Regions from separate parts of the Mycolicibacterium poriferae genome, predicted to be linked through region 1. Evidence: predicted binding sites of a transcription regulator. Region 1 holds the regulator's gene; the other holds the start of a gene.
The links. Region 1 encodes LexA, which represses DNA repair genes until DNA is damaged. Its sites were predicted from a motif close to CGAACANNTGTTCG; they were not measured.

Region 1 (14,538 bases):
GCGCTCCCAGCTGATCCGCAACCGCATCGACCTGATCGAGGGTCACGGCCGGTTCTTGGACCCACACACGGTGCTGGTCGAGGAACCCCACCGCGGGGAACGCACGACCGTCACCGCGGAGTACATCGTCATCGCCACCGGCACCAAACCCGCCCGCCCGGCCGGGGTCGAGTTCGACGAGGAACGAGTTCTCGACTCCGACGGCATCCTGGATCTCAAGATCCTGCCGACCTCGATGGTGGTGGTCGGGGCCGGGGTGATCGGTATCGAGTACGCCTCGATGTTCGCGGCCCTGGGCACCAAGGTCACCGTGGTGGAGAAACGCACCAACATGCTCGAGTTCTGCGATCCCGAGATCATCGAGTCGCTGAAATTTCACCTGCGCGACCTCGCGGTCACGTTCCGGTTCGGCGAAGAAGTCACCGCGGTCGACGTCGGGGCCACGGGCACCGTCACGACGCTGGCCAGCGGCAAACAGATCCCCGCTGAGACCGTGATGTACTCCGCGGGGCGGCAGGGCCAGACCGACCACCTCGATCTGCCCAACGCAGGCCTCGAGGCCGACAATCGGGGCCGGGTGTTCGTCGACGACAACTTCCAGACCAAAGTCGATCACATCTATGCCGTCGGCGACGTCATCGGGTTCCCCGCGCTGGCTGCCACGTCGATGGACCAGGGCAGGCTCGCGGCCTACCACGCATTCGGCGAACCCTGCAAAGGCATGACCGAGCTGCAGCCCATCGGCATCTACTCGATCCCCGAAGTCTCCTACGTCGGCGCCACCGAGGTCGAGTTGACCAACAGCGCCATCCCGTACGAGGTGGGGGTGTCGCGGTATCGTGAGCTGGCTCGCGGCCAGATCGCCGGTGACTCCTACGGGATGCTCAAACTGCTGGTCTCGACCGAAGACCTCCGACTGCTCGGTGTCCACATCTTCGGTACCAGCGCCACCGAGATGGTGCACATCGGCCAGGCGGTCATGGGCTGCGGCGGGACCGTCGAGTATCTCGTCGACGCAGTGTTCAACTATCCGACGTTCTCCGAGGCCTACAAGGTCGCCGCACTGGACGTGATGAACAAGCTGCGCGCGCTTCACCAATTCCGCAGCTGACCCGGCCCCGCGCAGGTCGACAGCGCCTGCGGCAGGAATGTCACATCGGCGTGTGCACGTTCGAACAAATAGGTGACATGGCGGGTACCCCCGTGGCGTGACCCACGACGTGCGAGACACTGGAGGGGCACGGTCGACCACGACAGACCACTGTCGCGATGACGTCGCGACGAGGAGGCGAGAAAGATGGCTGACAACGCACAAGACCATGGTCAGGAACCGGGCCAGCAGTACCAGCCCGAACAGACCGGCATGTACGAGCTCGAGTTTCCGGCCCCGCAGCTGTCGTCACCGGACGGCCGCGGCCCGGTGCTGATCCATGCGCTCGAGGGTTTCTCCGACGCCGGCCACGCGATCCGGTTGTCCGCACAGCACCTCAAGGACACCCTGGACACCGAGCTGGTGGCCTCGTTTGCGATCGACGAGTTGCTCGACTACCGGTCCCGACGCCCGCTGATGACGTTCAAGACCGACCACTTCACCGCCTACGAAGAGCCCGAGCTCAACCTGTATGCGTTGCACGACCGGGTCGGCACGCCGTTTCTGCTGCTGACCGGCATGGAGCCCGACCTGAAGTGGGAGCGCTTCATCACCGCCGTGCGACTGTTGTCGGAGCGGCTCGGGGTGCGCCGGGTGATCGGGCTGGGTTCGATCCCCATGGCGGTGCCGCACACGCGTCCGATGACCTTGACCGCACATTCCAACGACAAGGAACTGATCGCCGACCATCAGCCGTGGGTCGGCGAGGTGCAGGTGCCCGGCAGCGCGTCGAACCTGCTCGAGTTCCGCATGGCCCAGCACGGCCACGAAGTGGTGGGGTTCACGGTCCACGTTCCGCACTACCTGGCCCAGACCGATTTCCCTGCTGCCGCCGAGACGTTGCTGTCAGAGGTTGCTCGAAGTGCGTCTCTGCAGATCCCGACCGATGCGCTCACCCGCGCCGCAGCGGAGGTGTTCGACAAGATCAACGAGCAGGTGGCGGCCAGTTCCGAGGTCGCTCAAGTGGTGGAGGCCCTGGAGCGCCAGTACGATGCGTTCGTTGCCGCTCAGGAGAACCGGTCTCTGCTGGCGCGCGACGAGGAATTGCCAAGCGGTGAGGAGATCGGGGCCGAGTTCGAGCGTTTCCTCGCCCAGCAGGCCGACGAGAGGTACCGGAAGGACAAGGACGACCCCCGCGACAACAGTTAGCGGATACTCCTCGGACTTCGTGCCGCGCGTTGGTCCCGACGATGAAGTGGGCGACATGACCGTGACGATCGGGTGCCACCGATGACCGAGCGCAAGCCGAATCTGCGCTCGGTGCGCGAGCTCACGCCGACGCTGCAGTTCCGCACCATTCACGGCTATCGCCGGGCGTTTCGGGTGGCCGGCTCGGGTCCGGCGATCCTGCTCATCCACGGCATCGGCGACAACTCCACGACGTGGAGCACGGTACAGACCAAGCTTGCTCAGCGGTTCACCGTGATCGCCCCCGACCTGCTCGGCCACGGCAGATCCGACAAACCGCGCGCCGACTACTCCGTGGCCGCCTACGCCAACGGGATGCGCGATCTGCTCAGTGTGCTGGACATCGACAGCGTGACCGTGGTGGGGCACTCGCTCGGTGGCGGCGTTGCCATGCAGTTCGCCTATCAGTTCCCTCAACTGGTGAACCGGCTGATCCTGGTGGGTGCCGGTGGAGTCACCAAAGATGTCAACCTCGCGCTGCGCGTCGCAGCGATGCCGATGGGTAGCGAGGCGCTGGCGCTGCTGCGGTTGCCGCTGGTGCTTCCCACGCTGCAGGCCGTCGGACGCTGCAGTGGCGCCCTGTTGGGCTCCACCCGCGCGGGCAGGGACATCCATGAGGCCCTGCGCATTCTCTCCGATCTGCCCGAGCCGACAGCGTCGTCGGCGTTCGCCCGCACCCTGCGCGCCGTGGTCGACTGGCGCGGTCAGGTCGTCACCATGCTCGACCGCTGCTATCTGACGCAATCGGTTCCCGTGCAATTGATCTGGGGTAGCCACGATTCGGTCATCCCGGTCAGTCACGCCGACATGGCGCACGCGGCGATGCCGGGGTCGCAGCTGGAGATCTTCGAAGGCTCCGGCCATTTCCCGTTCCACGACGATCCGGACCGGTTCGTCGAGGTGGTCGAACGGTTCATCGACAGCACCGATCCCGCCGTCTACGACCAGGACTATCTGCGCGAGTTGTTGCGCGCCGGCATCAGCGAGACATCGATCTCGGGTTCGGTGGGGACCCGTGTCGCCGTGCTCGACGCCATGGGTGCCGACGAACGCAGCGCAACATGACGTTACGCCGTGGTGCGGCCACGTAGAGTCGGCACCATGGCGATCGACGTGACAGTGCTGCGCGTGTTCACCGACGAAAACGGCAGGTACGGCAATCTCCTCGGCGTCGTCGACGCCGCCAGTGTCGAGCCCGCCGACCGGCAGCGGTTGGCCACCGAGTTGGGCTACAGCGAAACGATTTTCGTGACCCTGCCGGCGGCAGGAACGCACACCACCCAGGCGCACATCCACACTCCGGCGACCGAGCTGCCGTTCGCCGGACACCCGACCGTCGGTGCGGCGTGGTGGCTCAACCAGCGCGGTACGCCGGTCAAGACGTTGCAGGTGCCCGCCGGGATCGTGCAGATCGGTGACGAAGGCGAACTCGCGTCGGTCAGCGCCCGCGCTGAGTGGGCTCCCGCGTTCTCCATCTACGAACTCACCACCGCCGAGGAACTGTCGGCCGCCGATCCGGAGGACTACAGCGACGACGCCGAGCATTATCTGTGGACCTGGATCGACCGGGAAGCCGGGTCGATCAGATCGAGGATGTTCGCACCCCGCCTCGGCATCACCGAGGACGAGGCCACCGGCGCTGCCGCAGTCCGCATGACTGAATATCTGAGCCGGGATCTCACCATCATCCAAGGCCGAGGATCGGTCATCGAGACCAGATGGACTCCGGAAGGATGGGTCAAGGTCGCCGGCCGCGTCGTCGAGGACCACATCCGTCAGGTCGACTGACGAGCCCTCCACGTTCGGGTCAGCCCGGCGCCGGGACCTTCCGATGCGCACGCAGCGCCTGGATCTCCCGCTCGAAGTCTTCAGCCGAGGAGAACGAGCGATACACCGATGCGAACCTCAGGTAGGCCACTTCGTCCAGATCGCGCAGTGGGCCGAGGATCGCCAGGCCGACCTCGTTGCTGGGTACCTCCGGCGAACCCGTCGCGCGCACCGCGTCCTCGACCTGCTGGGCCAACAGGTTGAGGGCGTCGTCGTCGACCTGGCGGCCCTGACAGGCGCGCCGCACACCTCTGATGACCTTCTCGCGGCTGAACGGCTCGGTGACACCACTGCGTTTGACGACGGCGAGGACCGCCGTTTCGACCGTTGTGAATCGGCGCCCGCACTCCGGGCACGCACGGCGTCGCCGGATCGCCTGGCCCTCGTCGGCCTCACGGGAGTCGACGACCCGCGAATCGGGATGACGACAGAACGGACAGTGCATCACCGCTCCTTCGCCACACCGACGGTCAACCGCTTCGGACCCCATCGAGACTACCTGCGCCCGAGTCGGTCGGCCCGACACCGGACCGGCGGGCACGCAGCGAGTACGAGCCGGCAGCGGCGCGTCACGGCGGCGCCAGGTGCCAGTCAAGTCGGGTCCGCCCTCAACCGACCGGGGCGATGAGGGTCTGGCCGGCGTCGACGGCGACCGACTCCAGCTCGTTCAATTGCCGGATACGATCGACCACCTCCGACACCGGGGCGTCCGGCGACACTCGCTGGGCGATCTGCTGCAACGACTCCCCCGCCTGCACCTGCACCACTGCCAGCCGGCTCGGCGGAGCCTCGGCGGTCTCGCCCACGACACCGCCCGCCTGGGCAACCAGGCCGAGCCACAGCGTGATCGCGCCGGCGACGACCGCCAACAGCACTGTGGTGAACGGCGTGATGGGCCGCGGCCGATGCGAGGCCCGCGACAGCAGCACTCCGGTGCCCCGATACTGCGTCGCCGACCCGGCGGGGCGACGCGAACGGTGTGCGGATACGGCGCGCCGGCGCGGACGGAACGCACCCGGCACTTCACGGGGCGTGGCATGGCCGGCGGGTCGCCACGTCGCCTCGTACGCGGGCCCGGCGTCCAGACGGTTCCAGGTGTCGTATTCCGGGGTGATCGTCATCTTCACTGCCCTTCCCTCGCGGTTCGGATTCGCTCTTGTGTTCGAACGATAGTCGATCATGTGTTCGATGGATAGAACATGTGATCGAACTGTTGCGAACGCTAGGCCACCCCACCGACAAGTCCCCTCGGCCCGACACGCGTCGAACACATGTTTGATTCTGTCGCCGCGACGGTCTAGATTCGGGCACATGAGCGACGACAGCGACAGCACGGCCGGCACCGATGCACCCCGTGACCGCGACACCAGCCTGACCGACCGTCAGCGCACCATCCTGGAGGTGATCCGGACATCGGTCACCACCCGCGGCTACCCGCCCAGCATCAGAGAGATCGGCGATGCGGTCGGGTTGACCTCCACCTCATCGGTGGCCCATCAGCTGCGCACGCTGGAGCGCAAGGGGTATCTGCGCCGCGATCCCAATCGCCCCCGCGCGGTCGACGTGCGGGGTGCCGACGACGCGGCCACGCCGGTCGTCACCACCGACGTGGCCGGTTCCGATTCGCTCCCGGAACCGACGTTCGTCCCCGTACTGGGGCGCATCGCTGCCGGTGGCCCGATCCTGGCCGAGGAAGCCGTCGAGGACGTGTTCCCACTACCGCGGGAACTGGTCGGGGAAGGTTCGCTGTTCCTGCTCAAGGTGGTCGGCGAGTCGATGATCGATGCAGCCATCTGCGACGGCGACTGGGTGGTCGTCCGTCAGCAGAACGTCGCCGACAACGGCGACATCGTCGCGGCGATGATCGACGGTGAGGCCACGGTGAAGACCTTCAAACGGACCCGCGGCCAGGTGTGGCTGCTTCCGCACAACCCGGCGTTCGAGCCCATCCCGGGCAATGACGCCGCGGTCCTCGGCAAAGTCGTGACCGTCATCCGCAAGGTGTGACGAGGCGGAACTATCCGGCGCGTACGAAACCCATCGTGCGCGCCATCTCCTCACTGGCGAAATAGATCTCGGCGACCACGTCGCCGTACTCGGGGCTGTCAGGCACCCAGTACAGACCCGATTGGGTGTCGGCCTTCACCGGATAGCCGCCCGGCACTTCGCGTGGATCATCGAGCGCCATGTGCAGCGCTGTTCCCAGCGGTGACGGCTCGTCGATATCGATCCGCGCGTGCCGACCGGTATCGGTCAACGGATCACGCTCGAAGACAGGTCCCGGCGGGGGCACCTCGTCGGCGTAGACCTCACGATCCGCCGCCGGTTCGGTGCCGCCAACCGGATCCGCCTCGTAGATCGCGCCGGCCTGGTTCATCGCGTCGGCCTCGTCGCTGGCATCGGGCTCGCCGATGGCGTCCTCCTCGGCGAAGTCGTCGTCGTACTCGTCGTCGAAGTCCTCGTCGAACTCGTCGTCGAAATCGGACTCGAAATCGGACTCGAAATCGGACTTGAAATCGGACTTGAAATCGGACCCTGCAGCAACGGCGGGTGCGGGACCGGGTTCGTACGCGTCCGGCTCGACAGGAGGCGCGACCTCGCCAGGCGGTGCGACCTCGTCGGGGGTCTGGATCATCGTCGGCGCTGTATCGACGGCGTCGGGATCCTCCTGCTCGGCATCGTCGGAGCGCCCCGCACCGGCAGTACTCCAGAAGCTCAGCGGGGTCGAGACATCGTGAGCGCTCTCCGATGACGGGGGTGCCGCGGTCAGCGAGCCCAAGCCTTCGCGGGCGTACAGGTCGCCGAACAACTCGTCCTCGCCGCCGTACCCTTCTTCTCGCTGCTCCCCGGCGAGCGCGGCCACATACCTGCTGTCGTCGTCCTCTCCGTCGGCGAAGTCGGACGAGTCGTCTCGGCGGCGGTTTCGCATCACCGCGAAGGCCACCACGGCGACCAGGAGCAGGATCGGAACGATGGCCAACAACCACCACCAGCTCCACCGGAATCCGGTGCCCTCGTCGGCGTCGGAGGCCTGCGGTGTCGCAGTAGCCGCCGGGGCTTCCTGGCCCGGCACCTCCAAGCCGGCCAATTGGGAGGCCAAGCTCGCCGGGTCGGTACTGAACTGACCTGAGGCGGTGTTCCAGGAAATGGATCCGTTGGCGAATCGCTGGGTGATGACGTCGCCGTCCTGGGTCTGATCGGCCACCGGCGCTCCCAGCTCCCCGGTCGCCCCGCCGAGTTCCTGCCACGCCGCATTCAACGGGCCGCGCACGATCACAGCGCCGTAGTCGGGAGTCCAGAAGATGACCGGTTCGTCGTCGGCGGCGAACTGGCTCATCCGGCTCGCCGGCTCGAGCCCACCGTCCCTCTCGCTGGTCACCGGGAACCCGAGATCACCCTGCGGACCGCCGACACTCTCGTATTTCGCCAGCACCTGCCCGGTCACCACGTTCGCACCGGTCTCGGGGGTGTAGAAGATCTTGCCGTTGACGAAGTCCTGGCCCCAGCCGTTGTCGCCGATCTCGTACGGCTCCCCCTGGGCCTCTCCCAGCGGGCCCAGCGGACCGCCCGCGGCGCGGCGCGCGGCGTTGATCGCCGAAATCGGGTCGTCGGGGACGGCCAGATCGGTCAGTTGATCGGCCAGTTCCGGCGGTTCGGTGGTGAAGGTCTTGGTGCTGGAGTCGTAGGACAGCGCGCCGCTGGCGAAGTCCTGACTGACCACTGATCCGTCGTAGGTGGCATCGTCGACGGGCACGCCCAGCGCACCGGTCGATCCACCCAGCTGGTCCCATGCGGCGTTGACGGGCCCCCGCACCACGCGGGCTCCGTGCTCGGGGGTCCAGAAGATGACCGGGTTGTCGGGCGCGCTGAACGTGCTGTTGCGGCTGCCCGGAGCCAGCCCGGGACCCTCGTCGATCGTGGGGAAGCCCAGGTCGCTGTCGGCGGCGCCGCCCAGCGACTCGTACTTCTCCAGAATGGCGCCCTGCATGTAGTGCGCCCCGGTCTGGGGGGTGAAGAACATGACACCGGACACGAAGTTCTGCGCGAATCCGTCGCCGGCGGGGTAGACGCCGCCGGTTCTCGCGCCCAGCGGACCGGTATCGCCACCGCTGGCCTGCCACGCCGCGGTGATGGCGCCATCGGCCTCGGCTTCGGGCTGGGCGACGGCGACCGGCGCCAGCAGGAAGGCCGTAGCGACCCCCACCACCGCGATCGTCGCACGACCGAGCATTCGTAGGCGCACCAGCGGCTGCCGGCTCATTGATCCTCCCCGCGGTCGGCGACGGTGTCTCGAAGTCCTCGGTGCGTCCCTCGAGAAATTCTGAGAAAGTTACCGCGTCCGTTCACTGTGCGTCAGCAGACCCCGATAACCAAGCCACCTCGCCGGTCCAGCACAAGAATCTGCCGTGTTTCCGACCTGCTCAGACGCCGAGACTGCGGCCGATGATCTCCTTCATGATCTCGGTGGTGCCGCCGTAGATCGTCTGTACCCGCGCGTCCAGGTAGGCGCGGGCGACGTCGTACTCGCGCATGTACCCGTACCCACCGTGCAGTTGCAGACACCGGTCGATCAGGTGAACCTGCTTTTCGGTGGAGTACCACTTGGCCATCGCGGCTTGCTCGACGGTGAGCTTCTCGTCGAGGTGGAGCCGGATGAACTCGTCGACCATGATGCGCACGAGCGTGGCCTCGGTGGACAGTTCGGCCAGCAGGAAGCGGCTGTTCTGCTGGCTGCCGATGGGTTTGCCGAAGGCCTTGCGCTCCTTGGTGTACTGCAGCGTCTGGTCCAGCACGGCCTCCATTGCCGCCGCCGCCATGATCGCGATGCTGATGCGTTCCTGGGGCAGGTTCTGCATCAGGTAGATGAACCCCTGCCCTTCTTCGCCGAGGAGGTTCGCCGCGGGCACCCGCACATCGGTGAAGGACAGCTCCGCCGTGTCCTGGGCGTCCAGACCGATCTTGTCGAGTTTTCGGCCTCGCTCGAAGCCCTCCATGCCGCGTTCCACGACCAACAGGGAGAAGCCCAGCGCGCCCTTCTCCGGGTCGGTCTGGGCCACGACGATGACGAGGTCGGAGTGAATCCCGTTCGTGATGAACGTTTTCGAACCGTTGAGGATGTAGTGGTCGCCGTCCTTGACGGCCCGGGTCTTGATGCCCTGCAGATCGCTACCGGTACCCGGTTCGGTCATCGCGATGGCGCTGATGAGTTCGCCGGTGCAGAACTTCGGCAGCCAGCGCTGTTTCTGCTCCTCGTTGGCCAGCCGGATCAGGTAGGGAGCGGTGACGTCGTTGTGCAGGCTGAAGCCCAGGCCGCTGTAGCGGCCGGCCGTGACCTCTTCGGTGATGATGGTGTTGTAGCGGAAGTCCGGGTTGCCGCCGCCGCCGTACTCCTCGGGGACGGCCATGCCGAGGAAACCTTGTTTGCCGGCTTCTAGCCACACCCCCCGGTCGACGAGCTTGTCGGCCTCCCACTGCTCGTGGTTCGGGGCGACATGCCGCTCTAGGAACGCGCGGAACGATTCTCGGAACAAGTCGTGCTCGGGTTCGAACAGGGTGCGCTGATAGGCGATGACGGGGGCCGCCTTGTCGGTTCCCAGGCCCATGGTGATGTCCTCCATCGTCGGTACGGACGTTTGACAGACTGCCCGCCAACGTACCCCATCCAACCGGATGGTTGGTCGAGGCCCAGAGCATGTTCACAGGACCGTAAGTTCGGTCCGACGATCGAATTTCGCTGCGGCAACGCGAACCGCGGGCCGGCGCCGAAGCGCCGACCCGCGGTGTGGTGCGTCGAGCTGGGACGTCTACGAGGTGGCGGTCGCCGCCCGCGCCCCGGTGTTACGCGGCCGACGCCGGCGGCCACCGCCGTTTCGGCGCGGACCGGACGTGCGCGGCGCACCGCCGGAGTTCTTCGCCGCAGGAGCGGGATTCGGTGCGGGGGCGCGCAGCGGCGCGATGTCGCCGACGAGCGCCTGCACCTGTGCGGACTCGGCCGTGACCTCCTGCGGACGCACCGAGATCCCGGCCTTACGCAGCAGGTGCTGAGTGTCTCGGCGCTGCTCGGGCAGCACCACGGTGACGACGTCACCGTCGCTGCCGGCACGCGCGGTGCGCCCCGACCGGTGCAGATAGGCCTTGTGCTCCATCGGAGGGTCGACATGCACCACCAACTCCACGCCGTCGACGTGAACTCCGCGGGCCGCGATGTCGGTGGCCACCAGAACCCGTGCCGACCCGCTGCTGAACGCTGCCAGGTTGCGGTCCCGGGCGGGCTGGGAGAGGTTGCCGTGCAGATCCACCGACGGCACTCCCGATTCGGTGAGCTGCTTGGCGAGCTTGCGCGCCTGATGCTTGGTGCGCATGAACAGAATTCGGCGCCCGGTCCCCGAGGCCAACAGGTGCACCAGCTCCTTCTTGGCCTGGGCTCCCCCGACGTGGAAGACGTGGTGGGTCATGGCTGCCGGCGGAGCGCTGACCTCGTCGACCGAGTGCACGACGGGGTCGGCGAGGAAGCGCCGCACCAGCTTGTCGACGCCGTTGTCCAGCGTGGCCGAGAACAGCAGCCGTTGTCCGCCTGCCGGGGTGGCCGCCAGGATGCGGGTGACACCGGGCAGGAAGCCGAGATCGGCCATGTGGTCAGCCTCGTCGAGCACGGTTGTGACGACGTCGTCGAGCGTGATCAGCTTCTGACGCATCAAATCCTCGAGGCGCCCCGGGCATGCCACGACGATGTCGGCGCCCGCGCGCAACGCGGCGACCTGCTTGTTCTGGGAGACCCCGCCGAAGATGGTGGTCACACTCAACCCGCTCGCCGAAGCCAACGGCTGCAGCACAGCGGTGATCTGGGTGGCCAGTTCCCGGGTGGGGGCCAGCACGAGGCCGGTGGGTCGATTCGGCCGGCTGCGGTGTTCGCTCAGTGCGGCCACCAGCGGTATCGAGAACGCCAGCGTCTTGCCGCTGCCGGTCTTACCGCGGCCGAGCACGTCACGGCCCGACAGCGAATCGGGCAGCGTCGCGGCCTGGATGGGAAACGGTGTGGTGATGTCGTTGGCGGCCAGTGCGCGCACCAGAGGTGCGGGCACGCCGAGATCTGCGAAGGTGTGGGTGGTCATGTGTGCCTTTCCGGCGTTCGGGCGGTGTGTGCCCGGCTGACCGCGACGAGGTTCGTCCAGCGGTAGTGCGCACACGGTGGCGAATGTCGCCACGCCACGTGATGTGGGAAATGATCTGATGTCGGCGTCAAGAGGCGGGTGCCTACGTGCGGTGGTGTCAACACTGTTCTGCCGCAGCCGACGTCGCCAACCCTACCGCACAGCCGAGCCGGCGCCCTATTCGCCCTGGTCAGAATGTCGCGAAGTCCGCGAGGCCCGCCGCCAGCGACATCGGCACGCGCCCTTTGATCCGGGTACCGGTCTCGGTGTGTTCGACGGCGTCCACACGTCCTTCGGCGTGGATCCGGTTGACGAGTTCCCCACGGCTGTACGGGATGGTGACATCCACCACTGTGTCGCGCGGCTCGACCAACTCCGCCATCCGGGACTGCAACCGCCCCAGGCCGTCGCCGGTGCGCGCCGACACGAACACCGCATCGGGCAGCGCCCGCCGCAGATGAGCCAGCGTGAGCCCGTCGGCTGCGTCGATCTTGTTGACCACCAACAGTTCTGGCGGTGGTGCGATGCCGTACTCGGCCACCACCTCGTTGACCACCTGGCGTACCGCATTGATCTGGGCCAACGGGTTCACATCCGAGCCATCGACCACGTGGACGAGCAGTTCGGCGCCGACGACCTCTTCGAGCGTCGATCGGAACGCCTCGACCAGCTGGGTGGGCAGGTGACGCACGAAGCCGACCGTGTCGGTCAACACGAATGGCCTGCCATCGGCGAATTCCCCACGGCGCGTGGTCGGTTCGAGCGTGGCGAACAACGCGTTCTCGACCAGTACGCCCGCACCGGTCAGAGCGTTGAGCAGGCTGGACTTGCCGGCGTTGGTGTAACCGACGATCGCCACCGCCGGGACGTCGCTGGCGACGCGGCGACTGCGCTGGGTGTCGCGGACCTGCTTCATCGCACGAATGTCGCGGCGCAGCTTGGCCATTCGTTCGCGGATGCGGCGGCGGTCGGTCTCGATCTTGGTCTCACCCGGGCCGCGGGTACCCACCCCACCGCCGGCTCCGCCTGCACGGCCGCCGGCCTGCCGCGACATCGACTCGCCCCAGCCGCGCAGCCTGGGCAGCATGTACTCCATCTGGGCCAGCGCCACTTGCGCCTTGCCTTCGCGGCTGGTCGCGTGCTGGGCGAAGATGTCGAGGATCAGCGCGGTCCGGTCGATGACCTTGACCTTGACGATCTTCTCCAGCGCGGTGAGCTGGGCCGGGCTGAGTTCACCGTCGCAGATGATGGTGTCGGCGCCCGTGGCGGCGACGATGTCGCGCAATTCGGCGGCTTTGCCGGAGCCGATATAGGTGGCGGGGTCGGGCCGGTCGCGACGCTGGATCACGCCTTCGAGCACCTCGGAGCCTGCAGTCTCGGCCAACGCCGCCAATTCGGCGAGGCTGGCGTCGGCGTCGGCTGCGCTGCCCTCGGTCCACACGCCGACGAGCACGACGCGTTCCAGACGTAGCTGGCGGTACTCGACCTCGGAGATGTCGGCCAACTCGGTGGACAAGCCGGCCACTCGGCGCAGTGCGGTGCGGTCGTCGAGCGCCAGCTCACCGGCGCTGGGGGTGTGGTGGACGAAATCGGGGTGGGTCATAGGCGAATCAAGGTTCGCACGGAGATCACTGTTCATGCACCTCGTTTAACGTCTGCTGGGCCTGCCACCATTCCTGGGCGAGTTCTCCCTGCGCGACGAGCACGGACGGACCCCGCAGAAAACTGCTGGCGTCGGTGACCGTGACGGTGACCTGTCCCCCGGGAATGCGCACCTGCAGCGCCCCGGTGGCGTCCCCGCGATGAGCCAGCGCCGCGACAGCCGCGGCGACCGTTCCGGTACCGCAGGAGCGCGTCTCGCCGACGCCGCGCTCGTGGACCCGCATCGTGGCCACACCGTCCACGGCGGCGGTGAGGACCTCGATGTTGACGCCGTCGGGAAACTGATCGGTGTCGAAGCGCACGGGCGCTGCGACGTCGAGTGAGGCCAGCTCGTCAGCGGTCAGGGCGGCGTCCACGCAGGCCAGGTGCGGGTTGCCGACGTCGACCGCCAGACCGGTGAACGTGCGCCCGCCCACCACGGCGGTACCGGTGCCGAACTGGTTGGCCTTGCCCATCTCGACGCTGACGTCGGCGAACGTCGCGTCAACGGCACGCAGTTCGACCGGCCGGGGCCCGGCCAGGGAGCCGACCACGAACTCGCGGCGGCGCTCCAGCCCGGCCGCCCACAGGTAGTGGGCGAAGACCCGCACCCCGTTGCCGCACATCTGCGCCGACGACCCGTCGGCGTTGCGGTAGTCCATGAACCAGTCTTCGGCGGAGACGCCGTCGGGCAGGCGCTCGAGGACACCGGCCGACAGCAACGCACCGGCCGTGGTGACGCGAAGCACGCCGTCGGCGCCCAACCCCCGTCGGCGATCGCACAGGGCGGCCACCGCGGACGGCACCAGTGCGATGTCGGCGGGCTCGTCGACCAGGATGACGAAGTCGTTCTCCGTGCCGTGCCCTTTGGCGAACTTCACCTGTTCAGGATACTTCCCGCCATGCCCGCAGCGTTGTCTCGACGTTGTCGGGCGACGCGCCGTCGAGCCAGGTGATGCGGTGGTCGCGGCGGAACCAGGAGCGTTGACGGCGGACGTAACGGCGGGTGCCGACGAACGTCGGTTCGCGTGCACCCGACCCGTCTCCACCGGTGTCGAGGTCGGCGAGGACCTGCGCGTAGCCCAACGCCCGGGCTGCGGTGACCCCCTCGCGCAACCCCTGGTCGAGCAGCGCGTGCACCTCGTCGACCAGACCGGCCTCGAACATCTGCTCGGTGCGTCTGGCCAGCCGATCGTCGAGAGCGGCGGTGTCCCAGTCCAGCCCGATGATCGCGGTGTTCCAGCGTGGGGTGCCGATGCGCGGCGCGGACGCAGCGAACGGCCGGCCGGTCAGCTCCACCACTTCCAAGGCCCGCACGATCCGCCGACCGTCGGTGGGCAGGATGGATGCAGCCGCGGCGGGATCCACGCGCCCCAGTTCGGCGTGCAGGGCGGCGACCCCGATCTCGGCGAGCCGCTGTTCCCAGCGGGTCCGCACGCCGGGATCGGTGGCAGGGAACGACCACTGATCGAGCAGCGACTGGATGTAGAGCATCGACCCGCCGACGATCACCGGCAGAGCCCCCCGGGCGGCGATGGCTTCGATATCGGCGGCCGCGGCCTGCTGATAGCGCGCGACGGT
Region 2 (14,538 bases), 750 kb from region 1:
TCGATGCCGTTGCGGACCTCGACGGTCATGTTCGATGCAGTCATATAGAGCCCCTTTTTGTCGTTCGTCGATGCTGGTGTCGCAGCTCATCGGCGACACCCATGCGGACACGGACACCCATAGCCTGCGGGCTCGCGGGACAGGCGCGGAGGCGCTCTGCCGGCTAAGCGGTATCTATGACACCGTACCGTTCGGCGAAAGGCGACATCAGCCGGGCCAGATCGCGTGCGACGTCATGGTCGGCTTCGGGCGGCATCGAGACGTAGCTCATTGCCAGCCGCACGATGGCGCGGGCCAGCACGCCGGCGTCTTCCTGGCTGCACCGCACCCAGCTCGCCATGAACGATTCGGTCAGCCGCGCCGAGCAGTGGTTGATGATCGGCGCGCTGTCGGTGGTGATGATCTGCAGCAGGTCGGGCTTGGAGCCGCCGGTCAGCAGCGAGATCACCAGCGGGTCGGCCGCCGACTCGGTGAAGAAGTCGCGGAATCCCTGCAGAAAGGCGGCGTAGACGTCGCCGATGTTGTCGTTGATCGCGTCGTGGATCTGGTCGACGAGCCGGTCGGCCAGCCGCAGCGCATACCCCTGGGCCAGGCCCTGCCGGGAGCCGAACTCGTTGTAGATGGTCTGGCGGCTGATGCCGGCGGCGCGCGCCACGTCCGACAGCGTGATCGACGACCAGTCGCGGTTGAGCAGCAGCTCTCGCATGCCGTCGAGGATGGAGTCGCGCAGCAGCACCCGCGACGCTTCGGCGTAGGGCACGCGCTGAGCGACTCGTCGATTGGGGGCGCTGCTCACACGCGCGACAATATCGCTTCTCGGTGACGCGCCGAGTGAGGCGAGCCGCCCCGTCACGACCCCCGCCCACGCGGTCACGGCCGCGAGACCTCCACCATCTCGAAGTCCGACTTGGCCGCACCGCAGTCCGGGCAGCTCCAGTCCTCGGGGATGTCGTCCCAGCGGGTGCCCGGGTCGATGCCGTCTTCGGGCCAGCCCTTGGCTTCGTCGTATTCGAAGCCGCACTGCACGCAGACGAACAGCTTGTAGTCGTTGTCACTCATGTCGAAGTTGTCCTTTCTCAGATTGCGTTGAGGCTGCGCCCACGGCGGCCGCTACTCGCACTTTGTCGCGGTGGGCGCAATCTCAACGTTGTAGAGCGGGTTCGAAGTCGACCTTTTCGAGTACTGCGCAGTCCGGGCAGCACCAGTCGTCGGGCACGTCCTCCCACGGCGTCCCGGCCGGAAAGCCCTCCCGGGGCTCGCCCTTGGACTCGTCGTAGACGTAGTCGCAGCCGGGACAGCGGTAGGCACTCATCGGGCCGCCTCGGTGTTGCTCTGCTCCTCGCGCGAGCGCTCGTCGGTGCCGTAGCGGGCCAGCACCTTGTCGCGCACCCGTGGGTGGATGTTCACCCGGGTGATGTCGCCGTCGTAGTGCTCGAGCACCCGGTGGTCCATCACCTTGCGCCACAGCGGCGGGAAGTACGTCAGCGCGATCATCGACGCGTATCCACTGGGCAGGTTCGGCGCTCCGTCCATGCTGCGCAGCGTCTGGTAGCGCCGGGTCGGGTTGGCGTGGTGGTCGCTGTGGCGCTGCAGGTGGTACAGGAACAGGTTGGTCACGATGTGATCGGAGTTCCAGCTGTGCACCGGCGCGCACCGTTCGTAGCGGCCGCTGTCCATCTTCTGCCGCAGCAGTCCGTAGTGCTCCAGGTAGTTCACCGTCTCCAGCAGCGTGAACCCGAAGACCGCCGAGATCAGGATGTAGGGGATCAACGCCCAGCCGAACACCGCGATCAGCACGCCGTAGAGCAGCGCCGACATCGCCCAGGCGTTGAGCACGTCGTTGGACGGATGCCACTTGCTCTTGCCGGCGCGCTCCAACCGCTTGGCCTCGATCTCCCAGGCCGAGCGCAGGCTGCCGAACACGCTGCGCGGCAGAAACTCCCAGAACGTCTCACCGAAGCGGGCCGACGCCGGATCCTCCGGGGTGGCGACGCGCACGTGGTGGCCGCGGTTGTGCTCGATGTAGAAGTGGCCATAGCAGGTCTGGGCGAGGGTGATCTTCGACAGCCAGCGCTCCAGGGAATCCTTCTTATGCCCCATCTCGTGGGCGGTGTTGATGCCCACGCCGCCGAGCACGCCCACCGACAGCGCCAGGCCGATCTTGGCCGGCCAGCCCAGCCCGCCGTCGAAGCCGAGCCAGCTCAGATTCGATGCGGTGAACAGGTAGGCGCCGAAGATGACGCTGGCGTACTGGAACGGGATGTAGATGTAGGTGCAGTAGCGGTAGTACTTGTCGTTCTCCAGCCGCTCCATCAGCTCGTCGGGCGGGTTCTGCCCGTCGGGGCCGAACTTCAGGTCCAGGCTGGGCAGCAGGATGTAGACCAGGATCGGACCGATCCAGAACGGCGCCTGCGCCGCGGCGTGCCAACCGAACTGGTTGAGCCCCCAGATCAGCGGCAGCATCACGAACAGTGCCGTGGGCGGGATCAGACCCATCAGCCACAAATAACGCTTCTTGTCGCGCCAGTTCTCGATGTCGATCGCCGGCATGTCTTGCGTGGTCACTCGATGCCTCCTTGCTGTGAGTGCAGTCACCTCGTGCGGTTGACTATAGAGGCTCGTTTGTCGCGTGTCTATACAAAGCAGGGCTTTTGTAAAGCTCGCCATGGTGAATCGGGCGCGCAATGCGACAGCAGCGGTGCTTCAGCGCGCCGAAATCGCCGAGCGGATCAGCGCAAGGACCCGCTCCGGGTAAGCGGTGAGGTCCAGCCAGGTGAACCGCAGCACCTGCCAACCCAGCAGGACGAGGTCGTTCTGCCGCTGACGGTCGATCTGAAACGCGTCAGGGTGGCTGTGAAATGCGAACCCGTCCACCTCGATCGCGACCTTCTGCGCCGCGAATCCGACGTCGACCCGATAACCGCCGACCCGATGATTGGCCTTCCACCCGCCGATCCCGGCATCCCGTAGCAGTTGATGCAGGATCCGCTCTGCCACCGAGTGGGCTCCCCCGGCCGCGGCTTGTAACAGCAGCCGAGACCGCGGCGCACCGGTGCGACCCTTGTTGCGCAGGTGGGTGCGCCAGAGGCCGGGGAGGTCGACATGGCGTTGTTGCAGTGCGGTGTCGAGCAATTTGGCCCCGCCTCCGCGCTGCGCGGCGGCTTCCACGACGGTCAAGCTCAGCGACGTCACCCGCATGCCCTTGAGCTCGATGACGTCGCAGCGCTGCAGGTCACGTCGACGGACCCGGGTGCCCTCATGGCGTCGGCCGTGGCTGTCGCGCGGCACCGTGACCTCAACAATGTCAGGGGCGAACCGGGTCAGGCCATGCCATGAGGCCGCGGTCAGGCCGCTGGCGGCGGCCTGTGACCCGTGTCCCCACACCGCTGCGCGGATGCGAGCCGCGTCCGAGAACGGACGGTCGTCGACGAAGTACACACCCCGGCCGCAGCGACGCCACTGGCCGGACTGCACGCGGCGCTGCACGCTGCGCCGACTCAGTCCCGCGGCCCGAGCCTGCTCGGAGGTGATGACTCCGTCCTGGCGCCGCAGATAGTCGCTGAGCATGCCCGGTGTGACGCACCGCGACTCCCCGCGGTTCCACCCACGGCGGATTCGGCGCGCTATGCGACAGCGTGGGTGCTTTAGCGCGCCCGATTCGCAAGGATCGAGTGGCGGCGGCCGTAGAGGAAGTAGACGACCACGCCCAGTGCCATCCAGATGCCGAACCGGATCCAGGTCAGCCCGGTCAGGTTCAGCATCAGCCACAGGCACGCGATGATCGCCAGGATCGGCAGCACCGGCACCCACGGCACCCGGAAGCCGCGCTGCAGGTCAGGACGCGTCCGGCGCAGCACGATCACGCCGGCCGACACCAGCACGAACGCGAACAGCGTGCCGATGTTGACCATCTCCTCGAGCTTGTCGATCGGGAACACCGTCGCGGTCACCGCGACGACCACGCCGACGATCAGCGTGATGCGCACCGGCGTGCCGTGCCGCCCGGTCTTGGCCAGCTGTGTGGGCATCAGCCCGTCGCGCGACATCGCGAACAGCACCCGGGTCTGGCCGAGCACCAACACGATGACGACCGTGGTCAGGCCTGCCAGCGCGCCGATCGAGATCACCTTGGCCGCCCAGTCCACGCCGTTCAGCGCGAACGCGGTGGCCAGGTTCTGCGTTTCGGCGTCGCGCAGTTGGGTGTAGCTGACCATCCCCGACAGCACGATCGCCACGGCGACGTAGAGCACGGTGACGATGCCCAGCGAGGCCAGGATGCCGCGGGGGATGTCGCGCTGCGGCTGCTTGGTTTCCTCGGCGGTGGTCGCGACGATGTCGAAGCCGATGAACGCGAAGAACACGATCGAGGCGCCGGCCAGCAGCCCGTACCAGCCGTAGTGGCTGCCTTCGGCGCCGGTGAGCAGCGAGAACAGCGACTGCTCGGTGCCGGTGCCGCCCTCCCCTGCCTCGGCGGGCGGGATGAACGGCGAGTAGTTCTCGGTCTTAATGTAGAACGCGCCGACGGCGACCACCAGCAGCACCACCCCCACCTTGACGGCGGTGATGGCCAGGCTGACCCCGGCGGACAGTTTGGTGCCCCAGGCCAGGATGGCGGTGACGAACGCGATGATCAACAGCGCGCCCCAATCCAGTTGCAGCCCAAACACTTCGGCAGATCCGCCGGCGAAGCCGAACACGGTGCCCAGATAGCTGGACCAGCCCTTGGCGACCACCGCCGCGGCGACGGCGAACTCCAGGATCAGATCCCAGCCGATGATCCAGGCGATGAACTCACCGAACGTCGCATAGGAGAACGTGTAGGCGCTGCCGGCCACCGGCACGGTGGAGGCGAATTCGGCGTAGCACAGCGCGGCCAGCCCGCAGGAGATCGCGGCGATGATGAACGAGATCGAGATCGCCGGTCCGGTGATGTTGCCGGCGGTCGAGGCGGTGATGGTGAAGATGCCGGCGCCGATCACCACCGACACCCCGAAGACGGTCAGATCCCACCAGTTCAGGTCCTTGCGGAGCTTGGTGCTGGGTTCGTCGGTGTCGGCGATCGACTGCTCGACGGACTTGGTCCGCCATCGCCCCACGGTCTGCGTCACCGGTTCCTGAACCATCGACCGTCCCCTTTTCGTCATCGTTTCAGCGGAATGTACCCACTAGCGTGTAATCCGATGGGTCCAATGAGACACGCAGTGGTGATAGGCGCCAGCATCGGCGGGTTGTGTGCCGCCAAAGTGCTGGCGGAGTTCGCTGACCGGGTGACGGTGTTCGAGCGTGACGACCTGCCGGCGGAACCGGCCAGCCGCGCTGCCACGCCGCAGGACCGCCACGTGCACCTGCTGATGGCGCGCGGCGCCGAGGAGTTGGAGTCGCTGTTCCCCGGGCTGCTGGCCGACATGGTGGCCGACGGGGTGCCGATCTTGGAGAACCGGCCCGACTGCATCCATTTCGGGGCGGCCGGTCACGTGCTGGGCACCCAGCACCGCCTGCAGGACGAGTTCACCGCCTACGTGCCGAGCCGACCGCATCTGGAGTGGCAGATCCGCAGCCGGGTCACCGCCCTGCCGAACGTCACGGTGCAGCAGCGTGGCGTCGACGAGCCGGTCTTCGACGGGCACCGGGTGACCGGGGTGCGCACCGCTGACGGCGAGGTCGTCGACGCCGATCTGGTCATCGACGCGACGGGTCGCGGCACCCGGCTGCCGGCCTGGCTGCCCCAGTGGGGGTTCGAGCGGCCGCGCGAGGACAGCGTCGCGGTCGGCATCGGCTACGCCACCCACCGGCTCACCATCCCAGAGGATCTGGTCCGGGAGAAGGTCGTGGTGGCGGGCGCGTCGCGGGAGCAGCCGCTGGGGCTGGGCATGCTCTACTACGAGGACGACGTCTGGACGATGACGACGTTCGGGGTCGGAAAGGTGCCTCCGCCAGAGGATTTCGCGGGGATGCAGGCCTTGGCCGAGGAACTGTTGCCGGCTCATCTCAGCGCCGCCGTGCAGCAGGCGCAGCCGGTGGGTGAGGTCGCGGTGCACAAGTATCCGGCGAGTCGGTGGCGGCGGTTCGACGAACTCGACCGCTTCCCGCCGGGCATCCTGCCGTTCGGGGACGCGGTGGTGAGCTTCAATCCGACGTTCGGGCAGGGCATGACGATGACGTCGCTGCAGGCCGGGCATCTGCGCCGTGCGCTTCAGGGCCCGCCCGACGAACTGGCCACGACGTTTCTGACCGCCACCAACAAGACGACGTGGCCGGTGTGGACGATGAACGCGATCGGCGATCTGATCCTGCACCGGGCCGAGGGCCCGATGCCGTGGTGGTACCGCCCGGTGGGCTCGCTGTTCGACCAGTTCCTGGGTGCTGCGGAGTCTGATCCTGTTCTCGCGGAATGGTTTCTGCGCCGGTTCAGCCTGCTCGACAGCCTCTACATGGTGCCGTCGGCGAAGCTGGTGGGCCGCACGGTGCGCCACAACATGCGGTTGTGGATGCAGGAGCGGCGGTCTAGATCCCGACGGTCACCCGGAACAGCCGGGTCGGCTCCTGCGCGCTCAGCCTGATCGGTCCGTCGTCGGCGGCAACCCAGGCCGCCTTGCCGCGTTCCAGCACCACCGAGCGGGTCTTGGCGTGCACGGTGACCGCACCCTCGGCGCACAGCAGGATCTGCGGTCCGTCGTGGCGGGTGGGCGCGTCGATCTCGTGGCCGAGGTTGCCCTCGTCGATGCGCAACACCGACACCGCGAACTCCGGCGCCGGCGTGCGGTAGACGAGTTCTTCTCCGTCGGAACATGATTCGGGCCGGACCACGACGTCCTCGGCGGGGGTGAAGTCGAGCACGCGCAGCAGTTCGGGCACGTCGACGTGCTTGGGGGTCAGGCCGCCGCGCAGCACGTTGTCGGAGTTGGCCATCACCTCGACGCCGATCCCGTGCAGGTAGGCGTGCAGGTTGCCCGCGGGCAGGTAGATCGCCTCGCCCGGCGCCAGCGACAGCCGGTTGAGCAACAGCGAACACAGCACGCCGGCGTCACCGGGGTAGCGTTCACCCAGCTCGAGCACCGTCTTGGCTTCCCGCTCGAATTCGGTTGCCCCCGAACGCACGTAGTCGATCGCCCCGTCGATCACCGCGGGCACCAGCACATCGAGGTCGGGCTGCGGGAACGTGATCCACGTGGTGAACAGTGCGCGCAACCCGTCGCCGTCGGACTGTCCATCGAGCAGGCCGATGAACGGGTCGAGGTCGGCGACGCCCAGCGCACGCATCAGCTCGACGGTGCGCGCCACGGGCCGGAATCCGGCGAGCGCCTCGAACTGGTCAAGAGCGACGAGGATTTCGGGTTTGTGGCTGCGGTCGCGGTAGTTACGGGTGGGCGCGGTGATCGGGATGCCCATGCGTTCTTCGCGGGTGAAGCCCTCGAGTGCCTGCTCGCTGCTCGGATGGGCCTGCAGCGACAGCGGCTCGTCGGCGGCCAGCACCTTCACCAGGAACGGCAGCGTGTCACCGAATCGGCCGCGCACCGCCGGCCCGAGTTCGCTTTCCGGATCGGCGCGCAGCGCGTCGAGCAGTGAGCGCTCGGTGTCGTCGTCCTGCAGCCACGCCGGGTCGCCCGGGTGGGCACCGAACCATAGTTCGGCCTCCGGATGCGGTGTGGGACTGGGCGCCCCGGTGAAATCGGCAATCGCGGTTCGCGAACCCCATGCATAGGTCCGGACCGCTCCCCTCAGCAGATGCACTTACCTCAACCTCGAACCAGCCGCAGGTAGACCGCCGCCATTTCGAGGCGGACCGCCAACAGCGCTAATTGTTGTTCGAGACGTCCCGGCGCGGTGGCCGGCACCTCCCGATCTCCCCCCGCCATCACGACGTCCGGGACGTCGTTGGCGTTGACGACCTTGATGTCGTCAAAACCCCTGAGCCGCGCGGAGATCTCGGGCCGCTGCGCGTCGGAGGCCAGCACGAAGGTGCGGGTGCGCGCCGGTCTCGGTCCGTCGATCTGCTCGTCATGGAAGATGGACAGCTCGTCGCTGTCGGATGAGGGCCCGCGGCCCCACCCGGTGCCGATCGCGACCAGCACATCGGCCAGGTCGACGGCGGCGACGGTCTGGTGAGCGACGCGCAGCATCACCGTCGCGGCATGACGCGCCAGCGCGAGGGTGGCCGCGCAGTCGCCGGCGAAGACGACGTCGTAACCGGCCATCTGCTCGGCGAGCACCTTGGCCGGGTTGGTGAACAGGTCGCGCGCGGCGCTGTTGTGCAGCGCTTCGTCGTCGAGTTGGTCGGCCAGCGTGGCCAGATCGGCCTGCGCGCCGGGCGTGATCACCTGCACGACCGCCAGGCCGGCGGCCAGGTAGCGGGTCAGGGTGAAGTCGTCGGGCATCGGCACCCGCGGGGGCAGCGCGACCGAGCGGCCGGAGGTGGCGTCGCGCAGCGGGCCTTCATACGGCGCGATGACGACGACGCGCGCACCGCGGCGCACACCGGTGGCCGCAGCGGAGACCAGCGCGGGTTCGCCCGGGTCGTCGCCGGCGAGGATCAGGACGTCGAGGGCGCCGATCCACATCGGTGGCTCGGACACGACGACGAACGGGGCGCCGACCGATCCGCCGAGGATCGCGGCCAGCATGGTGCCGGCGGTGTGGGCGTTGCCGCGCCCGGCCATCCACACGATGGTGCGCGGCGGGGAGTCCGAGGCCACCGCGTCGAGGTCGCCCTCGTCGAGGGCGGCGGCGGTGGCCCGCACCTGCGCTCCGGCCATCGAGGCGGCGCGCAGCAACCCCATCCGGTCGGCTTCGAGCAGGCCCTCGGCGTCGTCGAGGTCCACCACAGCGGCCGAGGCCGGCGTGCTCACGTCAATTCCCTGGTGCCGGCGCGGATGTAGCCGCCGATCTCGTCGACGAGCCCGCTGACACCTTCGGCGGTCAACGCTTCGACGTTGAGTCGCAACAGCGGTTCGGTGTTGGACATGCGCAGGTTGAACCAGCTGCCGTCGCCGAGGTCGACGGTGACCCCGTCGAGGTGGTCGATGCCGTGCACGCGCGGCCCGAACGACTTGAGCACCGATTCGACGACGGCGGGCGCGTCGGTGACGGTGAAGTTGATCTCGCCGGAGGATTCGTAGCGTTGGTAGTCGGCCATCAGATCCGACAGCGGGCGGTCCTGTTCGCCGAGCGCGGCGAGCACGTGCAGCGCGGCCAGCATGCCGGAGTCAGCACCCCAGAAGTCGCGGAAGTAGTAGTGCGCGGAGTGCTCGCCGCCGAAGATGGCGCCGGTCTCGGCCATCAGTGCCTTGATGTAGGAGTGGCCGACCCGCGAACGCACCGGCGTGCCGCCGCGTTCGGTGACCAGTTCGGGCACCGCGCGGGAGGTGATCAGGTTGTGGATGACCGTCGCGCCGATCTCGCGGCTCAGTTCGCGGGCGGCGACCAGCGCGGTGACCGCCGACGGCGACACGGCCTGCCCCTTCTCGTCGACGACGAAGCAGCGGTCGGCGTCACCGTCGAATGCCAGGCCGATGTCGGCGCCGGTCTGCACGACGAACTCCTGCAGATCCACGAGGTTGGCCGGTTCCAGCGGGTTGGCCTCGTGGTTGGGGAAGGTGCCGTCGAGCTCGAAGTACAGCGGGAAGACCGTCATCGACGGGATGGGTCCCAGCACCGCCGGGGTGGTGTGGCCGGCCATCCCGTTGCCGGCGTCGACGGCCACGTTGAGCGGGCGCAGGCTGCCGACGTCGACCAGCGAGCGCAGGAACTGCCCGTAGTCGACGAGGACGTCGCGGTCGGACAGGGTTCCGCGGGTGCCGTCGTAGCCGGGGACGCCCGCGATGACCTCGTCGCTGATCGTGGTCAGGCCGGTGTCCTTGCCGACGGGTTTGGCGCCGGCCCGGCACAGCTTGATGCCGTTGTAGGCGGCCGGGTTGTGGCTGGCGGTGAACATCGCACCGGGGCAGTTCAGCAAGCCGGAGGCGAAGTAGAGCTGGTCGGTGGAGGCGAGGCCGATGCGCACGACGTCGAGGCCCTGGTCCATGACGCCTTCGGCGAACGCGGCGGCGAGCACCGGCGAGCTGGCCCGCATGTCGTAACCGAGGACGACCTGCGTGGAGTTCTCACCGTCGCGCATCAACCGCGCGAAGGAGGCCCCGACTTCGCGGACGAATGCGTCGTCGATTTCCTCACCCACGAGCCCACGAACGTCGTAGGCCTTGATCACGCGCTGCACCGCCGCGGCGGACCGGGACATAGGGCTCCTTGGACGACAGGACTGGTGGTTCCAGCCTAGCCGTCGCCGCGCATCAATATGGCCGCCCCGGGATTGCGAAATCGCATTCCATCAGCGACGTCCCTGCTGGGGAGCGATTTCGGGGATCGGGTCAGTCGGTGGGGTCGGGCAGAACGCGCAGATGGCCGCGACGACGGCCGTTGGTCTCGGGTTTGCGGGTCGGCGGTGCCATCAATGCGCCGCTCTGGGCGCCGCTGACGGGGTCGGTGAATCCGGTGAAGCCGTGTACCGGGCCCCCGCCCGCTCCTCTGCCCTCGCGGCCTTCGCGTACGGCGTCGGCCAGGGCGACCAGGTCGTCGTCATCGGGGTGCGACGGCAGCGGACCGGCGTGGCGGACCAGCTCCCAGCCGCGCGGCGCGGTGATCCGGCCGGCGTGCATGACGCACAGGTCCCAGGAGTGCGGCTCGGACACGGTCGCCAGCGGCCCCACTACGGCCGTCGAGTCGGAGTACACGAACGTCAGCGTCGCGACCGCGTAGTGAGGGCACCCGGGCCGGCAGCAGCGACGGGGAACATTCACGGACGTGAGGTTATCGTGCAGCGTCGTCGGCATCGCGGCGGACACGCGCAGCCGCGGGCGCGCCGACTCTCAACCGTTACGATCTTCTGCGTGACGCGGCGCAACCACCGGGGGTCGCGGCGGGGCCGCGAGATGCGTGGACCACTGCTTCCGCCGAGCGTTCCGGGTTGGCGCAGCCGCGCCGAGCGGTTCGACATGGCGGTGCTGGAGGCTTACGAGCCGATCGAGCGCCGGTGGCAGGACCGGGTGGCGACGCTCGACGTGGCGGTCGACGAGATTCCCCGGCTGTCGCCGAAGGATCCGGACAGTGTGCAGTGGCCACCGGAGGTGATCGCCGACGGTCCGATTGCGCTGGCCCGGCTGATACCCGCGGGGGTCGATGTCCGCGGAAATGCCACGCGGGCGCGAATTGTGTTGTTCCGCAAGCCGATCGAGCGTCGAGCCAAGGACACCCTGGAGCTGACCGAGCTGCTGCACGAACTGCTGGTGGCTCAGGTGGCCACCTATCTGGGGGTCGAACCGTCGGTGATCGATCCGAGCATCGACGACGACTGAGAGGGATCCTGTTGGGTCTGGTGCGCTGCGCGTGCCGCGCATCCGCGCCCGCATGAAGAGCGTGTGATGCCGTGCGCGCGTGCGCGGCGGCTAGATGATGCCGCGCTTGAGGCGACGACGCTCCCGCTCGGAGAGTCCACCCCAGATGCCGAAGCGCTCATCGTGAGCCAGCGCGTACTCGAGGCACTCGTCGCGCACCTCGCAGCCCTGGCAGATCCGCTTGGCTTCGCGGGTCGAGCCGCCCTTCTCGGGGAAGAACGCCTCGGGGTCGGTCTGCGCGCACAGCGCGCGTTCCTGCCACTGGTCTTCGATCGACTCGGTGTCGGAGTCGAAGAAGTCGTCGGTACTGGTGCTGGTGCTGGGCACCAGACTCAGCTGCGGACGACCATTGATCTCTGCCGGCATCGGTCCGGTCTGGATGTGCGAAGCACTCCCCACCGATCCGAGGAGCCTGTTGTCGAACCGGACCGAATCGCCGAAATCGGCCTGCTCAAATGCCATGTTCCCCTCCTCCAGGTCTCGTAGATCCGTTTAAAAAAGCCCCACTTATGAAGGTGCGGCCATCTCAATTCGAACAAGTGATCGAATCTCGGTCTGCGACACCGGAACCGGCCGGCCAACCGCGAAATGACACTGCTGTGATTACACACGGGTAGGCAGCGTGGGTCAAGCGCTAGAACAGGAATTCATATCATTCCGTGACATCAATTCGGCGCGTCGCGCGTTGGCGTGTCTGTCACGTTCGGGTCACTGGCCCCATCCGCAAGCCACCCGGCGAAACTCTTCGGCGCACAGCGCCTACTCTCGTTCGGTGTGAAAGTCACTGTACTGGTGGGCGGCGTGGGAGGCGCGCGCTTCCTGCTCGGGGTGCAGCATCTGCTCGGCCTTGGCCAGTTCGGCAGCGGTGAAGAGTCGCCGCATGAGCTGACCGCGGTGGTCAACATCGGTGACGACGCGTGGATGTTCGGGGTGCGCATCTGCCCCGACCTCGACACCTGCATGTACACCCTCGGCGGCGGCATCGACCCGGAACGGGGTTGGGGGCACCGCGACGAAACCTGGCATGCCAAGGAGGAACTCGCGGCCTACGGCGTGCAGCCGGATTGGTTCGGGCTCGGCGATCGTGATCTGGCGACGCATCTGGTGCGCACCCAGATGCTGCGGGCCGGCTATCCCTTGTCGGCTATCACCGAGGCGTTGTGCACCCGATGGCAGCCCGGCGCGAGGTTGTTGCCCGTCAGCGACGACCGTGCCGAAACTCACGTCGTGATCACCGATCCGGCCGACGGAGAGAAGAAGGCCATCCACTTCCAGGAGTGGTGGGTGCGCTACCGCGCCCAAGTACCCACGGACAGTTTCGCGTTCATCGGTGCCGACAAGGCGACCGCAGCTCCGGGTGTGACCGAGGCCATCGAGGGTGCCGACATCGTGTTGATCGCCCCGTCGAACCCGGTGGTCAGCATCGGACCCATCCTCGGTATCGGCGGGGTGCGGGCGGCGCTGCGCACGACGTCGGCGCCGGTGATCGGCTACTCCCCCATCGTCGCCGGAAAGCCGTTGCGCGGCATGGCTGATACCTGCCTGAACCTGATCGGTGTGGACACCACCTCGGAGGCGGTCGGCGCGCATTATGGGGCACGGTCGTCGACCGGGGTCCTGGACGGCTGGCTGATCCACGAGGGTGATCACGCCACGGTGCCCGGTGTCGACGTGCGCGCGGTGCCGTTGTTGATGACCGAGCCGGCGGTGACGGCCGAGATGGTGCGCGCCGGCATGGAGCTGGCCGGGGTGGCGCCGTGACCGACCACGGCACGTCGGCGCGGGTGGAACTCCTTCCCGTCGGGGGCCTGCCGGAGTTTCGGCCCGGCGACGACCTCGCCGCGGCTCTCGCACAGGCCGCGCCGTGGCTGCGCGACGACGATGTGGTCGTGGTCACCAGCAAGGTGCTGTCCAAATGTGAGGGCCGGATGGTCGACGCACCGACTGATCCGGAGCTGCGGGACACGTTGCGGCGCAGGCTGATCGACGCCGAGTCGGTACGAGTGCTGGCGCGCAAGGGTCGCACGCTGATCACCGAGAACGCACTCGGTCTGGTGCAGGCCGCGGCCGGGGTGGACGGCTCGAACGTGGACTCCGCCGAACTGGCGCTGCTGCCCGTCGATCCCGACGGCAGCGCGCGACGGCTGGTGCAGGAGTTGCGTGAGCGACTCGGGGTGCGCGTGGGTGTGGTGATCACCGACACCATGGGCCGCGCCTGGCGCACCGGTCAGACCGACGTCGCGATCGGCGCGGCCGGGTTGACGGTGCTGCACGGCTACGCGGGCGAACACGATCGGCACGGCAACGAACTGATCGTCACCGAGATCGCCGTCGCCGACGAGATCGCCGCGGCCGCCGATCTGGTGAAGGGCAAGCTGACCGCGGTTCCGGTCGCCGTCGTGCGGGGGCTGGCTCTGCACGACGACGGGTCCTCGGCGCGCACGCTGGTCCGCGCCGGCGAAGAGGATCTGTTCTGGCTGGGCACCGAGGAGGCCATCGCACTGGGTCGTTCACAGGCCCAGCTGCTGCGCCGCTCGATACGCCAGTTCAGCGACGAACCCGTCGACCCGGCGGTGATCGAGGACGCGGTGGCCGAGGCGCTGACCGCCCCCGCTCCTCACCACACCCGGCCGGTGCGGTTCGTGTGGGTGCAGGACCAGGCGGTGCGTCTGGCGTTGCTCGATGCGATGAAGGATCGGTGGCGCGCCGACCTGTCCGGCGACGGCCGAGACCCCGAGTCAGTGGAGCGTCGGGTCGGCCGCGGCCAGATTCTCTACGACGCGCCCGAATTGGTGATCCCGTTCATGGTTCCCGACGGTGCGCACACCTATCCCGACGAGCGTCGTACCGCTGCCGAGCACACCATGTTCACGGTGGCGGCGGGCGCGGCGGTGCAGGGGTTGCTCGTTGCGCTGGCGGTGCGCGGGGTAGGCAGCTGCTGGATCGGGTCGACGATCTTCGCCCCGGATCTGGTGCGCTCATCACTGGAGTTGCCCGAGGACTGGGAGCCGCTGGGTGCGATCGCCATCGGGCATGCCGCGGGTGGGCCACCGCCGCCGCGAGACCCTGTGCCGACCGACGGTCTGCTGGTGCGCAAGTGACTGTGGTGGATTCGGGAGGTCGTCGGGTCGAGCGAGCTCGACCCCCGCGG

Region 2: a site for LexA is predicted at 11,920-11,933, ahead of cofD (2-phospho-L-lactate transferase). Genes of this name have one in related genera too.

What each region holds. Positions count from the first base shown of each region.
Region 1 is NZ_AP022570.1:2,843,429-2,857,966, reverse strand. It holds gene sthA (Si-specific NAD(P)(+) transhydrogenase) at 1-1,111, shown strand, start outside; gene G6N39_RS13590 (proteasome assembly chaperone family protein) at 1,298-2,299, shown strand; gene G6N39_RS13585 (alpha/beta fold hydrolase) at 2,381-3,403, shown strand; gene G6N39_RS13580 (PhzF family protein) at 3,440-4,126, shown strand; gene nrdR (transcriptional regulator NrdR) at 4,146-4,610, opposite strand; gene G6N39_RS13570 (LysM peptidoglycan-binding domain-containing protein) at 4,774-5,286, opposite strand; gene lexA (transcriptional repressor LexA) at 5,477-6,172, shown strand; gene G6N39_RS13560 (LGFP repeat-containing protein) at 6,183-8,426, opposite strand; gene G6N39_RS13555 (acyl-CoA dehydrogenase family protein) at 8,587-9,783, opposite strand; gene G6N39_RS13550 (DEAD/DEAH box helicase) at 9,970-11,277, opposite strand; gene hflX (GTPase HflX) at 11,507-12,919, opposite strand; gene dapF (diaminopimelate epimerase) at 12,945-13,838, opposite strand; gene miaA (tRNA (adenosine(37)-N6)-dimethylallyltransferase MiaA) at 13,843-14,538, opposite strand, start outside.
Region 2 is NZ_AP022570.1:2,091,247-2,105,784, reverse strand. It holds gene ahcY (adenosylhomocysteinase) at 1-44, opposite strand, end outside; gene alkX (TetR family transcriptional regulator AlkX) at 164-808, opposite strand; gene G6N39_RS10045 (rubredoxin) at 871-1,059, opposite strand; gene G6N39_RS10040 (rubredoxin) at 1,142-1,312, opposite strand; gene G6N39_RS10035 (alkane 1-monooxygenase) at 1,309-2,550, opposite strand; gene G6N39_RS10030 (PDDEXK-like endonuclease domain-containing protein) at 2,704-3,567, opposite strand; gene G6N39_RS10025 (APC family permease) at 3,645-5,123, opposite strand; gene G6N39_RS10020 (FAD-dependent oxidoreductase) at 5,190-6,560, shown strand; gene manA (mannose-6-phosphate isomerase, class I) at 6,505-7,731, opposite strand; gene G6N39_RS10010 (TobH protein) at 7,737-8,846, opposite strand; gene G6N39_RS10005 (phosphomannomutase/phosphoglucomutase) at 8,843-10,234, opposite strand; gene G6N39_RS10000 (DUF3499 domain-containing protein) at 10,365-10,793, opposite strand; gene G6N39_RS09995 (metallopeptidase family protein) at 10,926-11,348, shown strand; gene G6N39_RS28165 (WhiB family transcriptional regulator) at 11,439-11,660, opposite strand; gene cofD (2-phospho-L-lactate transferase) at 12,162-13,148, shown strand; gene G6N39_RS09980 (coenzyme F420-0:L-glutamate ligase) at 13,145-14,488, shown strand.